Regions from separate parts of the Pseudomonas sp. GW821-FHT04C07 genome, predicted to be linked through region 1. Evidence: riboswitches for the same ligand, from Rfam matches in the RefSeq annotation. Region 1 holds a riboswitch; the other holds the start of a gene.
The links. A riboswitch is a leader RNA that binds a small molecule or an ion and turns the genes downstream of it on or off. The one in region 1 is predicted to bind cobalamin.
Positions count from the first base shown of each region.

Region 1 (7,632 bases):
GGGCATCCAGCAGACCGCGCATTTCTGCCGGGCCACAGGCGTCCAGACGCGGCGCAACGACTTCGCGCAGGCTTTCGATAATTGCCTTCACCTCGGCCCAGCCCGGTTCGTTCAACGTGTCGACATCAGCGCTTAACACCCGCTCGATCAACTGCGCGGCAAACAGCTCGAGGCGCTCACGGCTATCGCCGGTGGTGCGCCAAAGCTCATTGCTCAGCGTTTGCAGTTCAACCGGTCGCGGTCCGGTCCAGGGATCAGCCAACACACAGTCCAGCGGATCGAAACCCAGTTCGAAGGCCTTGGCCAAGGCTCGCAGCAAACTCGACTGCGCACCGCGTCCATCGCCACGGGGAATACGCAGTAACGCCAACAGGGTATCGATGCGCAAGCGGCCGGTTGGCGACTCGCCGAACACATGCAAGCCATCGCGGATCTGCGACTCCTTCAAGTCGCACAAATAGGTGTCCAGACGCGGCAGCCAGATCGCCGCGTCAGCGTCGCTGTCGAGCTTTTCGTCCAGTTGCAGTTCGCGGTCGATCCGGGTTTCGCGCACCAGTTTCAGAATGTCGCGCTGCAACTCCCGGGCTCGGCGCGGATCAAGCAACTGCGCTTCGTAATACTCGTCGGCCAGCAACTCGAGATCGCGCAGCGGGCCGTAGGTTTCAGCGCGGGTCAACGGCGGCATCAGGTGATCGATGATTACCGCCTGGGTGCGACGCTTGGCCTGGGCGCCCTCACCCGGGTCATTGACGATAAACGGATAGATGTTCGGCAATGGCCCCAGCAGCGCATCCGGCCAGCAGTTTTCCGAAAGACCGACGCCCTTGCCCGGCAACCACTCGAGGTTGCCGTGCTTGCCGACGTGGATTACCCCATGGGTGCCGTAGGTTTGTCGCAACCAGAAATAGAACGCCAGATAGCCATGAGGCGGCACCAGGTCCGGGTCGTGATAGACCGCGCTCGGGTCGACCTGATAGCCCCGCGCCGGTTGAATGCCAACGAAAGTCAGGCCAATACGCAAACCTGCAATCATCATCCGCCCGCCGCGAAACATCGGATCGCTTTCAGGCGCGCCCCAGCGCTCAAGCACCGCGTTGCGATTGGCTTCGGGCAAGGCGTTGAACATCGAAAAATAGTCGTCCAGTGCCAGGCTTTGCTGGCATGGCCGCTGGTCGATGCTCTCCAGATCATTGCTGACCCCGCCAAGCAATTGCTGAATCAGCGCTGTGCCACTTTCAGGCAGTTGCGCCGGCAGCGGATAGCCCTCAGCGTGCAGCGCCCGCAGGATATTCAGCGCAGCGGCCGGGGTGTCGAGGCCCACGCCGTTGCCGATCCGACCATCGCGGGTCGGGTAGTTGGCGAGAATCAGCGCGATACGCTTTTCGCCGTTCGGTACCCGCGCCAGATCAATCCAGCGCCGCGCCAGTTCTGCGACAAAATCCATACGCGCAGGCGCAGGTCGGTAGCAGACCACATCGGACTGACTGCGCTCGCTGCGCCAGGCCAGGTCCTTGAAGCTGATGGGCCGACTGATGATGCGCCCGTCCAGCTCCGGCAAAGCGATATGCATGGCCAGGTCTCGCGGCCCGAGGCCCTGCTCGCTGGCGCGCCAGCCGGGCTCGTTGTCCTGGGCGCAGATCGCCTGGATCACCGGGATATTACGCCGGAAAGGCCGCAGATGCGGTGCTTCAGGACTGGACTGGGCAAAACCGGTGGTGTTCAGAATCACCCCAGCCTCGACCTCGTCCAGCCAATCCTCGACCATCGCCAGGCAGCCAGGCTCTTTCAAACTGGCCAGCGCAATCGGCAACGGGTTAAGCCCCGCCGCCTGCAAGCGCTGGCAGAAAACATCGATAAAAGCGGTGTTCGCCGCCTGCAGGTGCGAGCGATAGAACAACACCGCCGCCACGGGTTGATCAGCGTGCCAGTCGGCTTGCCAATCGCTGAGCGTGGCGCTGCTTTTGCGCGGATGGTAAATCGCCGTACGCGGCAGGATTTGTGGTTCGGCCCATGGGTAATCGCGATCCAGCCAGCGACTGGCCAGGCAGCGATACAGGTCCAGCGCGTTGCCCAAACCACCTTGACGCAGGAAGTGCCAAAGCCGATCGCGGTCTTCGGCGACCACCGTGCTCAGGTCGCTCAGTTCCGGGTCGGGACGATCGTCGCCGGGCACCAGAACCAGTTGCACGCCCTTTTCGGCCAGCTGCACCAGACGCTCGATGCCGTAACGCCAATAGCCGATCCCGCCGTGCAGCGAGATCAGAATGACTTTGGCGTGACGCAAGACTTCGTCGACATACAGATCGACCGAGGCGTGGTTTTGTACCTGCATCGGATTGGCCAGACGCAGGCTCGGATAGTCGTCTGGTAATTGCTGCGCGGCTTCGGCGAGCAGCGCCAGGCTGGAATCGCCGCTGCACAGGATCACCAGCTCGGCGGGGGTTTGTCCAAGGTCGGCAATGTTGTCATCCGACACGAAACCGCCGGGCTGGGTCCTGAGCAGGTGCATGGCTCAGGCGCCGAGTGCGGCGCGCAATTGCGCTTCGATCAGAGCGGCATCCAGTTCCTGGCCAATCAGCACCAGGCGTGTTGCACGCGGCTCATCGGCGCGCCAGGCACGGTCGAAATGTCTGTCGAAGCGCGTGCCCACGCCCTGGATCAGCAAGCGCATCGGCTTGTTCGCAACCGCCGCGAAGCCTTTGACCCGCAGAATGCCGTGCTGAACCACCAGCTGGGTCAGGGCATCCAGCAGCAGGCTTTCGTCGGCCTGGGGCAGTTCGATGGAAATGGAATCGAAGGCGTCGTGGTCATGGTCATCATGCCCTTCACTATCGGCATCACCGTCGTGGTGATGGTCGTGGTGGCTGTGACGGCTGTCGATATGCTCTTCGGAACCGGCGCCCAGACCAATCAAAACCTCCAGAGGCAAGCGACCGCTGCTGGCTTCGATGATTTTTACTGCTGGCGGCAGTTCTTCGGCGACTTCCAGGCGCACTTTGGCCAGGTTTTCAGGGCTGATCAGGTCGGCTTTGTTGAGGATCACCAGGTCGGCGCTGGCCAGCTGGTCGGCGAACAGTTCGTGCAGCGGTGATTCGTGGTCCAGGTTCGGGTCAAGCTTGCGCTGGGCGTCGACTTGATCCGGGAACGCAGCGAAGGTGCCGGCGGCCACGGCCGGGCTGTCGACCACCGTGATCACTGCATCGACAGTGCAGGCACTGCGGATTTCCGGCCACTGGAAGGCTTGCACCAGCGGTTTGGGCAGCGCCAGGCCAGAGGTTTCGATGAGGATGTGATCCAGGTCGGTGCGACGGGCAACCAGCTCGCGCATCACCGGGAAGAACTCTTCCTGGACGGTGCAGCACAGGCAACCGTTGGCCAGTTCATAGACCCGGCCGCTGGCCTCTTCTTCAGTGCAACCGATGGAACATTGCTTGAGAATTTCGCCGTCGATGCCCAGCTCGCCAAATTCGTTGACGATCACCGCGATGCGGCGGCCCTGGGCGTTATCAAGCATATGCCGCAGCAAGGTGGTTTTGCCCGAGCCGAGGAAGCCGGTGACGATGGTGACGGGAAGTTTGGCCAGTGTTTTCATCGGATGCCCTTTGGCAAGGTGGCGGGCATACGGGACGACAACCACACCGATGGGCGCGGAAGATTTCGCCACCGGATCACCCCGCCCGGTTGTAGTGAGAATCTGGTACGAGGCAGGTCTCCTGGCTGACGGCCTGCCGGTCTTTCGACTGGCGATTTCTGCGCCTTCCCGCTCGCTCTATGGATAGAGGGTGCAGTGGCATGGCAGAAACGGAACCGTTCACAGTTGCGGGGGCAGCCGCGGCATTGACCGCGTTCCCTTCTTAGCTTCGGCGAGAGTGCCGAAGAACCTCGAAAGCGCAAGGCTACGCATCGCTTGGGGGCGGGTCAATGTCCGGCGAAATACATCGTTGCCTGATCTGGCGCCTTCGCGGGCAAGCCTCGCTCCTACAAGAGCGCCGCTACACCTGTAGGAGCGAGGCTTGCCCGCGATGAAAGCACCACAGTTACCAGGTGAGAAACCTTGCCAATTGACTCTCATCCCCCGCCCATGCTCTCCTACGCAACTTGTTACGGGTGCCCTTCACAGGGTGAAACGGGAAACCGGTGAGTCATGTGCTTTACTCAAAGCCTTGATCAGTCCGGTGCTGCCCCCGCAACGGTAAGCGAGCGAAGAGTCAGATCCACTGTGCCAGCAGTCCGGCATGGGAAGGTGACTTTTGCAGGTGAAGGCGCTGGCCCAAACCCCTCGTGAGCCCGGAGACCGGCCCGCAATACTGAAATAACAAACCCGCGGTGGGCGGGCGCTGTTTGAACCGCTGCGAGCCTGTCTCGCAGGGGTTTTCATGCGCTCGATTCACCCGCTGACACATCAGAGGGAAGCGCCATGTCGATCATCAGCAGCACCCGCCACGCAGGCACCGCCAGCACCACGTCCACCCTGAGCCAACGTCTGATTGCCGCCATCGGCGCATCGATTCTGGGCGCGTGCCTGGTGTATTTCGCCGGTTTCTCGCATATCGAAGCGGTGCACAACGCCGCCCACGACACCCGTCACAGCTCCGCTTTTCCGTGCCATTGAGACCTGCTGACATGATCAAGCGTATTGCGCAAACCGCAGGTTTCACAGGGCTGCTCGCGGCCTTGTTGCTGACCTTGCTGCAAAGCTTCTGGGTCGCGCCGCTGATTCTCCAGGCGGAAACCTATGAAAAGGCCCCGGCCGCCGAAGTTCACGAACACGCTGAAGGCGCCATGGCCGGTCATACCCACGATGCCGAAGCCTGGGAGCCGGAGGACGGCTGGCAGCGCGTGCTCTCGACCACCGGTGGCAATCTGGTGGTGGCCGTCGGTTTCGCCCTGATGCTTGCGGGTCTCTATACCCTGCGCGCTCCGGGTCGCACGTCCGAAGGTTTGCTCTGGGGCCTGGCCGGTTACGCGACCTTCTGCCTGGCACCGACCATGGGCCTGCCGCCGGAGCTGCCCGGCACTGCCGCCGCTGACCTGCTGCAACGGCAGACCTGGTGGGCCGGGACCGCGGCGTCCACCGCTGTCGGCATTGCGCTGATCGTGTTTGGCAAACACTGGCTATTGAAGATTCTCGGCGTGGCAATTCTGGCGGTACCGCACATCATTGGCGCGCCGCAACCGCAGGTGCATTCCAGCCTGGCGCCGGAAGCGCTCGAAGCACAATTCAAAATCGCTTCGCAATTGACCAACGCCGCGTTCTGGCTGGCCCTGGGCCTGATCAGCGCCTGGTTGTTCCGTCGCAAAAGCGAAGGCCAATACCGCGCATGACTGACATCAGCACAGCGCCGACCCTGGTGGTCGGCCTGGGCTGCCAGCGTGGCTGCCCCGCCGCCACGCTACAGGCGTTGCTCGATCAGGCGTTGCAGGCTCACCACATCGATCTGCAAGCGATCCAGGCCCTGGCCAGTATCGACCTGAAACGAGAGGAGCCTGGCCTGCTTGAGCTGGCTGCGCAATTGGCATTGCCGCTGACATTCTTCAGCAGTGCACAGCTCGCTGCCTATGAGCCACAATTGAGTCATCGCTCAGAGATCGCCTTTGAACGCACCGGTTGCTATGGCGTGGCCGAAAGCGCTGCGCTGGCACTGGCCGAGCATCTGACGCAAAGCCCGGCCAAACTGCTGATCTCGCGACAGAAATACGCCCAGGCCACCTTTGCATTGGCATCTGCGCCGTAAAATCCCCGATAATCCCCGCCCTTGATCATGAGCAATCTTCATCTGAAGCATTGCCGACACGACTTTGCACAGGAAACAGCCATGACCGTCTACTTTATCGGCGCAGGTCCCGGCGACCCGGAACTGATCACCGTCAAAGGCCAGCGGCTGATCCGCAGTTGCCCGGTCATCATCTATGCCGGCTCGCTGGTGCCCGCTGCCGTGCTGGAAGGCCACCAGGCCGAACAGGTGATCAACAGCGCAGAATTGCACCTGGAGCAGATCATTGAATTGATCAAGACCGCCCATGGCAAAGGTCAGGACGTGGCCCGGGTGCATTCCGGCGATCCGAGCCTGTACGGCGCAATTGGCGAGCAGATTCGCTATTTGCGCGAGTTGAATATTCCCTTTGAAATCATCCCTGGCGTAACGGCAACCGCAGCCTGCGCGGCCCTGCTGGGCGCGGAGCTGACGCTACCGGACGTGTCCCAGAGCGTGATTCTGACCCGCTATGCCGACAAAACGGCGATGCCGGCCGGGGAAGAACTCGGCAGCCTGGCACAGCATGGAGCGACCATGGCGATTCATCTGGGGGTCAATCATCTGGAGAAAATCATCGCCGAACTGGTCCCGCACTATGGCCTGGACTGCCCGATTGCAGTGATTCATCGCGCCACCTGGCCGGATCAGGATTGGGTGGTGGGCACATTGGCTGATATTACTGAAAAGGTTCAGGCAAAGGGATTTCGTCGTACCGCGCTCATCCTGGTGGGTCGGGTGCTGGCCAGCGACAATTTCAGTGAATCGTCGCTGTATCGTGCCGGGCATGCGCATTTGTACAGACCCTGAACATGATCGTCCCCACGCTCGCGCGTGGGAACACCTCAACGGACGCTCTGCGTCAGCTCCTGGGACGCGGAGCGTCCCGGGCTGCATTCCCACGCGGAGCATGGGAACGATCAATACGAGGGCTATGTAATGACCACCTCAAATCCCAGGCATAAAAAAACGGCGCTCACGGGGCGCCGTTTTTTCTGTTTGCAGCGAACACCTTAGTAGTAGGCGTTTTCTTTCTGCGTATGGTCGGTGACGTCGCGTACACCTTTAAGCTCCGGAATACGCTCAAGCAGTGTGCGCTCGATGCCTTCCTTCAAGGTGACATCAGCCTGGCCGCAGCCCTGGCAACCACCGCCGAATTTCAGCACGGCGATACCGTCTTCAACCACATCGATCAGGCTGACCTGACCGCCGTGGCTGGCCAGCCCCGGGTTGATTTCGGTTTGCAGGTAATAGTTGATGCGCTCGTTCACCGGGCTGTCAGCGTTGACCATCGGAACTTTGGCGTTTGGCGCCTTGATGGTCAGTTGGCCGCCCATACGATCGGTGGCGTAATCAACCACGGCATCGTCCAGGAAGGCTTCGCTGAAGGAATCGATATAAGCGGTGAAGCTTTTGAGCCCCAGCGCGGTATCTTCCGGTTTTTCTTCGCCCGGCTTGCAATAGGCAATACAGGTTTCGGCGTATTGGGTGCCAGGCTGGGTAATAAAGACTCGGATGCCGATTCCCGGGGTGTTCTGCTTGGAAAGCAGATCAGCCAGATAATCGTGGGCAGCATCGGTAATGGTAATAGCGGTCATGGAAACTCCTCGCAGGCTTGGACGCAGTTTACGCCAATCATCGCGCCGGACAAAGTCCTAGTATTTTTGTCGGGAAAGAACTGGCCATCCTCACCATCGATTACAGGTTCTCGTAGCGGTTCATGTCCAGCACGCCCGCTTCCACCGGCTCGGTTGCGCGAATGTACTCGGTCAGGTCATGGAAGTACTGCCAGAACTGTGGATGGCTGCGACGAATCCCCCAGCGATCAACGATTTTCTCGAAGTGATCAGCATCCTTGGCGCTCTCCATTCGCGCAACA
Region 1 covers NZ_JBWKTM010000007.1:221,097-228,728, forward strand. The annotation lists gene cobN (cobaltochelatase subunit CobN) at 1-2,509, opposite strand, end outside; gene cobW (cobalamin biosynthesis protein CobW) at 2,513-3,592, opposite strand; cobalamin riboswitch at 3,687-3,900, opposite strand; cobalamin riboswitch at 4,089-4,317, shown strand; gene AC07UI_RS15380 (CbtB domain-containing protein) at 4,418-4,612, shown strand; gene AC07UI_RS15385 (CbtA family protein) at 4,624-5,325, shown strand; gene AC07UI_RS15390 (cobalamin biosynthesis protein) at 5,322-5,735, shown strand; gene cobM (precorrin-4 C(11)-methyltransferase) at 5,817-6,563, shown strand; gene nfuA (Fe-S biogenesis protein NfuA) at 6,767-7,351, opposite strand; gene AC07UI_RS15405 (fatty acid cis/trans isomerase) at 7,452-7,632, opposite strand, start outside.

Region 2 (7,632 bases), on a different contig from region 1:
ATAGGAAGCGGTCATTCGACCGTCACGGTAGACCGCTTCGGCGCCACGCCCACCGTTAGGACTCAGGCCCCGGGCTATCGGCTCAAGCGCTGTACTGGTCAGCGAGTGATGATAGGTGTGGCCGCGCAACGAGCCCTCTGGCAGATCAACCGCCTGCAAGGCCAACGCCGCGAGACGCTTTTGCATCACCGCTTCGCCGGCGAGCAACCCCACCAGTTCGGCGCGCTGACCGTCGACATCGGTCAGAGAGTCGAGCAGATACAACATGCCGCCACACTCGGCCAGCAACGGCTTGTCGGCCGCGTGGTGCGCGCGGATCGCAGCCAGCATCGTGGCGTTTTCCGCCAGCGCAACATGATGCAATTCCGGGTAGCCGCCCGGCAGGTACAAGCTGTCAGCCTCGGGCAGTTCGCGATCATGGATCGGCGAAAAGAACAGCAACTCGGCGCCCATCGCCCGTAGCAGGTCCAGGCTCGCCCCGTAGGTGAAAGCAAATGCCTCATCGCGAGCCACGGCAATCCGCACACCGGCTAATAATGGCTCGGCGACGACAACCTCAGGCGCAGCGAACCCGACTGCCGGCGGCAACGCCACTTCACAACTGCTGGCCAAGGCTTCGGCCGCCGCGTCGAGGCGCAGATCCAGATCATTCAGTTCGCTGGCCTGCACCAGGCCCAGGTGGCGGCTCGGCAGTTCGATCCCGGTTTCGCGAGACAGCGCGCCATACCAGCGCAGGCCTTCGGTCAGGCTGCCTTCGAGCAATTGCGCGTGGCGCAACGTGCCAACCCGGTTGGCCAGAACGCCGGCAAACGGCAAGTCCGCCTGATAGCGCGCCAGCCCCAAGGCCAGAGCACCGAACGTCTGGGCCATGGCCGTACCGTCGATCACGGCGAGCACCGGCACGCCGAAGTGCCGCGCCAAATCGGCGCTGGATGGCGTACCGTCGAACAGGCCCATGACGCCTTCGATCAGGATCAGGTCAGCCTCGCCCGCCGCTTCCCACAGCAGTCGACGGCTTTCTTGTTCGCCGACCATCCACATGTCCAATTGATACACCGGCGCGCCGCTGGCGCGCTCGAGAATCATTGGGTCGAGAAAGTCCGGACCGCACTTGAATACCCGCACCTTGCGCCCCTGATTGCGATGCAAGCGGGCCAGCGCGGCGGTCACGGTGGTCTTGCCCTGACCGGAAGCCGGTGCGGCGATCAATACCGCCGGACAATGACGTGCATCACTCATGCTTCAATACTCACAGCTCAATGCCCTTTTGCGCTTTGATCCCGGCCTGGAACGCATGTTTGAGCACGCCCATTTCGGTAACCGTGTCGGCCAGATCAATCATTTCGGGCTTGGCGCCGCGGCCGGTTACCAGCACGTGCTGCATTGGCGGGCGAGCCTGCAAATCGCTGAGAACCAGGTCCAGGTCGAGATAACCGTGCTTGAGGGCGATGTTCAGCTCGTCAAGCACCACCAGGCCAATGGCCGGGTCACGCAGCAGTTCACGGGACACTTCCCAGGCCGCTTCGGCTGCGGCGATGTCACGCTGGCGATCCTGGGTTTCCCAGGTGAAGCCTTCGCCCATGACGTGAAAGCGTACTTGCTCGGGGAAGCGTCGAAAGAACAGCTCCTCCCCGGTGCTGTTGCGACCCTTGATGAACTGCACCACGCCGCATTTCATTCCGTGGCCCATGGCCCGTGCAAGCATGCCAAAGGCAGAACTGCTCTTGCCTTTGCCGTTGCCGGTCAGGACCAACAGCAGCCCGCACTCGTTCGGCGAGTTGGCAATACGCTCGTCGATCACGGCTTTTTTGCGCAACATACGCGCCAGATGGCGTTCGTCACGATCGGGGGATTCAGTCATGGCAGCTCTCCGTTGGAACGATAACGGGGGGGCAGGAATAGAAATAGACGGCATAAGCCTGGCATCGCCCACCGTGATGCCGCTGGATGGATCAGGCCGGTCTCCGGGCTCATGAGGGGCATCGCTGCCGAGCTGCACGCCTTCCCGTATCGACAGTCGACACAGTGGCCAAAAGCGCAGCCTTGACTCATTTACCGTTGCGGGGGCAGCGCCGGGATCGCTGTCCGTTCTGTTAAAGAACGCACACTCACCGGCTTCCCTGTTTCACTCTGTCGACCTTGGGTCACAGAGCACCTGAAACAAGTCGCGAAGGTTAGAGGGTTGGGGGTGGAGCGTCAATTAAACCCGGGGCGTTCGCCCGCGATATTATGTGCCGTCGTTCAATAAACTGACGCCAATCTTGTGCCACACTGAAAGCAGTGATATCAAATAGCCACAACACTAACATCACAAAAATAAAGGTGGGCAACATGCAAGGCATGATCATCAGCAATCCGAAGCTGGAATTCCTGCGCCCAGTGCTGGAGCGCTGGTTTGAATGTATCGATCGCTACATCCAGGTACGCGGTGATAACGAATCCCCTTATTGGTTTGATGAACGCGCCAACCTTGGGCTGCTCTCGGCTGCCGCCTGGATGTCGGAAATGGTGACACTGGAACAGACCCCGACGAAAAAACAGCAGGAAGACGGCGACCGCAATGGACGTGCCGACCTCTACATCGCCACCAATGAGGAACGGGTCTACATCCAGGCCACCCAGCGCTGGCCACGGGTCAATAACCTGAACCTCACTCAAGCGCTGCTCGACGCCGTGAGCGATGCCAGGAAGATCAGCTACGCCAGCGATCTGAAGCTCGGCTGTCTGTTCGTAGCGCCACACAAACCCCAACACAGCGCCACCCCCGAAGAACTCCAGGACATGGTCGACGATCTGCAAAAGGAACATACCTGCGCCGTGGCCTGGTACTTCCCTTACCCCTATCACAAGTTGCGCAATGAAGCAGGCAACTATCATCCGGGCGTCGCCGTGCTATTCAAAGAAGCCCGCGGCTGAAACGCTGAACCACCGGGCAGCTTCGCCTCTCTATGGTTACATCGGTGCATTCATAGGGGAACCAGCATACTCAAGCCGCAACTCGCCACTGCCATCGCCATCGCCATCGCCATCGCCATCGCCATCGCCATCGCCAGCAAGCTGTGCTCCTACAGTTTGCGGCACAACGTCAGGCCATCGCCTAACGGCAACAGTGACAAGTCGACACGCAAGTCATCCTTCAAGGCGCGGTTCAATGCCTGGATGGCTCGAGTGTCTTCACTCTCAGGATTCACCTCAAGCACCCGCCCGCTCCACAGCGTGTTATCGAAAATCGCCAGACCGCCACTTCGCAGCAGACGCAAGGCACTCTCCAGATAGGCTGGATAGTTGGCTTTGTCAGCATCGATGAAGATCAAGTCGAAACAGCCACCCTGCCCTTGCTGCTCGATCTGCGCCAGGGTTTCCAGTGCAGGCGCCAGACGCAAATCAATTCGCTGCGCCACACCCGCCTCCTGCCAGTAACGGCGTGCAGTGGCGTTGTAATCACCCGGGATATCGCAGCAAATCAAGGTACCGTCATCCGGCAAGGCTGCGGCCATGCACAAGGCGCTGTAGCCGGTGAAAGTACCGACTTCCAGCAAACGCCTGGCGCCGGTCAGCTTGACCAACAACGCGAGGAACTGACCCTGCTCGGGCGCCACCTGCCAGCGGGCCATGGGCAAGGCCTGGGTTTCGTCACGCAAGCGGCGCAACAACGGCGTTTCGCGCAGGGAAACATCCAGCAGATAGCTGTAGAGGGAATCGTCGAGATTGAGAGTGCGAGCGGTCATGACAACCTCTGCAAAGGTGCGACCTAAGGGTTGCGCGCCAGATGCTCAGGCTGCAATACCCGCTTGGCGCTTAGATAGGCTTTCTGCCAATAGGTTTTGGACAGACTGTCCAGCTTAACCGTTCCGCCAGTGGCCGGCGCGTGAACAAACCGGCCTTCGCCGACATAGATCCCGGCGTGACTGACTTGCGAGCCGCCATTGGTGGCGAAAAATACCAGATCGCCGGTTTGCAGTGCATTCTGGTCGACATCCTGAGCGCGCATGCCGATCATCTCGCGGGTCGAACGCGGCAGAGTGATGCCAGCTGCATCGCGATAGACATAGCCGATCAGGCCACTGCAATCAAAACCCGAATCCGGTGTATTACCCCCCCAACGATAAGGCGTACCCACCAGGCCCAACGCACGGAAAAGCACGTCTTCAGCGGCAGGCGAATAGGTTTGAGGGGAAGCGAAAACAGGAGGCCGAACCACCGGAGCTGGCGGCGGAGTATGGCTGGCGCATGCACTGAGCAGTGCGGCGAAAACGAGAAGGGCGAGGCGGGCCGACGTCGACATATGCAGAACAATCCTGATCTGGATGCGGCTTTCTCTGCCGTGAGGCTGAAAACAAAACCGCGTAAGCAGGGCTTACGCGGTTAGGTTATCAACAATAGGTCAGGATTCTAGCGGCTACGCGTCAAACTTCAAGTAAGACTTTAACTTAACCTTACAAAAAGATTGATTACTTGCTAGCAGTGACCGTGGTCGGGGCCATGGCGAGTGCGCGCTTGGCTTCGATGAAGGTTTTGCTCCAGTAGCTGTCGCCCAGGTTATCGACTCGAACACCACCGCTACGACGGCTGCTGGAGTGGATGAACTGGTCATCACCCAGGTAGATCCCCGCGTGACTGACACGGCCACGGCGACCACTGGTGCTGAAGAACAGCAGATCACCGGGCTTGAGGTTGTTGCGAGCGACCAGCGGTGCGTCAACGTTGATCATCTCGCGAGTGGAGCGCGGCAAATTCATGCCCGCCTCTTCACGAAACAGATAACCGATGAAGCCGCTGCAATCGAAGCCAGCCTCGGAGGTGCCACCGAAACGGTAGCGGGTACCGATCAGAGACATACCACGCTCAAGGATGCTGTCGGCCAGAACTGGCAGCTGGTACGGCTTGCTGCCGGCGAAGTCGGCCAGTTCTTTTTCAGTCGCCAGTTCTTCCCGGTAAGCAGCGGAAGACTGGGCAGTAACAGAATTTTTAAACTGTTGTTCTTGCTGTTGCGACACCGGAGAGTGAGCAGCGCAACCAAACAACAGGGTGACGAGTGCGAGAGGCACGAGGGGTGCGAAGCGCTTTAGCATGGGCACGACCGTGGCTGAAGATATAAAGAAGCCGCGACTATGCCTTCTATCATCCTCATTTGCAAATTCAATCGATGTAAATGTGACTTATCGGTTTCTCGTTTACATCTAAGGCCTTAAGCCCGATATAAACGCTCGCGCACCCTGGAAGCATCCCTGGAGCGGGTTTTCTGGCGCCTTGAAAGTGCCAAAAAAGCGCTACAGACTGCGGTTTTACCAGCCTAGGGTTTCTTTAAGGAAGGGAATGGTCAGCTTGCGTTGCGCCTGCAACGAAGCCTGATCGAGACGTTCCAGCAGCTCGAACAACGCACTCATGCTGCGAGTGCCGCGAGTGAGGATAAAGTGCCCGACCTCATCGGTCAGGTGCAGACCACGACGCGAAGCACGCAATTGCAGAGCTCGCAGCTTGTCTTCATCGGACAGTGGACGCATCTGGAAAATCAACGCCAGGGTCAAGCGTGATTTCAAGTCCGCCAGCTTCACCGGCAATTCACGTGGGGAGGTTGAAGCGGCGATCAGCAGACGCCGACCACTGTCACGCAAACGGTTGAACAGATGGAACAACGCCTCTTCCCAGTCCGCTCGCCCCGCTACCGCCTGCAAATCATCCAGACAGACCAGCTCGTATTGCTCAAGGTTGTCGAGAATTTCGATACCGCGATCCAGCAACTCTGCCAGCGGCAAGTACACCGCCGGCTCGCCCATTTGTTCAAAACGCAAGCAAGCGGCTTGCAGCAAGTGCGTACGCCCGACGCCATCCTTGCCCCAGAGATAGATCAGGCTTTCGGTCCAGCCGGCGTCGGCTTCGCAAAGCCGCTCGACATAGCCGAGTGCAGCGGCATTGGCGCCTGGGTAGTAGTTGATAAAGGTGGCGTCATCACGCAGACGCACACCTAGGGGCAGCTGAATCGGTTTCATGCTGACTGAACAGTTCCAAACGAACCGTTAGTGGCCTCTGTGTAAAGTTTGCAAAGTTTATACCCGTGACGCCGGGCGCACAATGCAGCAGACCATAAGCAAAATCAAAGGTTTGCGTTAATTTACGGGTACCGACGGGGTTTGTTTGACGGCGGATGTGACAGCCATGAACACCCTACAGGCCTGCCCGGCAATGAGCCGGGCAGCCTTGGGCGCTTAATCGACAGCGCATCTCAATCAGAATCTTCCACACCACTGTACATGCCAGAATCTTTATACAAATCATGGACATGGCGCACCAGCACCATGATCACCGCTGCCACCGGCAACGCCAGCAGGATCCCGGTGAATCCAAACAGCTCACCGCCTGCCATGATCGCAAAGATCACCGCCACCGGGTGCAAGCCTATCCGGTCCCCCACCAACAACGGCGTTAGCACCATGCCTTCCAACGCCTGACCGACCATGAACACCGCGACAATGCCAATCATCGAATACAGATCACCACCAAACTGAAACAACCCGACGATCAACGCCGCGCCAATCCCGATGACAAACCCCATGTATGGCACGATGGCCGCCAGGCCGGCAATCAGACCGATCAACAGCCCGAGCTCCAGCCCGACCAGCATCAAGCCTGCTGCATAGATCACACCCAAGGCCAGCATCACCAGCAACTGACCGCGAACAAATGCCCCAAGTACTTCGTGGCACTCTCCTGCCAATGACACCGCACGCTCTTCACGATTGCGAGGTAGCAGGCTACGGATCCTGGCCATCATCAGATCCCAGTCCCGAAGGAGGTAGAAACTGACCACCGGGATCAACACCAGGTTAGCCAGCCAGGCGATCAACGCCAGGCCGGAGGCCGTTGCCTGGCTCAGTACCACACCGACAATGTCGGTGGTCTGCCCCATATGCTCACTGATCGCAGCCTTGACCTTGTCGAACTTCCAGAAACCTTCTGCAAGCCCCAGTTTCGACTGCACCCAAGGCATCGCCGTGTGCTGCAACCAATCGAGCATTTGCGGTGCCAGCTCATACAGCCGGAACAACTGCTTGGCCAGCATGGGCACAAGAACCAGCAACAACGTCATGACGATCAAGGTGAATAGCGCGAACACTGCCACCACGCCCCAGGTTCGCGAGAGGCCGAGCTTTTCCAGCCGATCCACCAGAGGGTCGAACAGATAGGCCAGCAGCAGCGCCACCAGGAACGGTGAGAGGATCGGATGCAATAGATACACAAACGCGCACAGCAGGATGACCCCACCCAACCACACCCAACGACGCGTATCAGCCATGAACCACTCCAGCTTGTATATAAGGAAAGAAAAACTTACCAGCGGAAACGCAGTTGCGCGGTTGGTGCCGGAGCACTAACCGGCGCTGCACCTTCGACCGCTGGCTGAGCAGACGCTACCGGCGCCACCGGCACACCCGCGGGAACCTCTTGCAGCTTCGCCAACCCCAATTGCGCTCGCAATTGCTCGGCGCTGCCATTGACCCGATAAATGACTCTGTCACCCTCGATACGCTGCACTTGCGCGCCAAACGGCTCAAGTAAATGCCCAAGCGCCGCGTAGCGCTCCAGGGTCATGCCTTGCACCTCCAGCAGCTGCTCGGTCGACGCTCCCGGCCT
Region 2 covers NZ_JBWKTM010000009.1:82,455-90,086, reverse strand. The annotation lists gene AC07UI_RS17650 (cobyrinic acid a,c-diamide synthase CobB) at 1-1,239, opposite strand, end outside; gene cobO (cob(I)yrinic acid a,c-diamide adenosyltransferase) at 1,250-1,861, opposite strand; cobalamin riboswitch at 1,939-2,174, opposite strand; gene AC07UI_RS17640 (hypothetical protein) at 2,332-2,916, shown strand; gene AC07UI_RS17635 (class I SAM-dependent methyltransferase) at 3,066-3,728, opposite strand; gene AC07UI_RS17630 (C40 family peptidase) at 3,752-4,285, opposite strand; gene AC07UI_RS17625 (C40 family peptidase) at 4,452-5,072, opposite strand; gene hda (DnaA regulatory inactivator Hda) at 5,286-5,990, opposite strand; gene AC07UI_RS17615 (AI-2E family transporter) at 6,224-7,294, opposite strand; gene AC07UI_RS17610 (DUF2066 domain-containing protein) at 7,330-7,632, opposite strand, start outside.
Region 2: linked by a shared signal. The riboswitch ahead of cobO (cob(I)yrinic acid a,c-diamide adenosyltransferase) and the one ahead of cobW (cobalamin biosynthesis protein CobW) in region 1 are both predicted to bind cobalamin.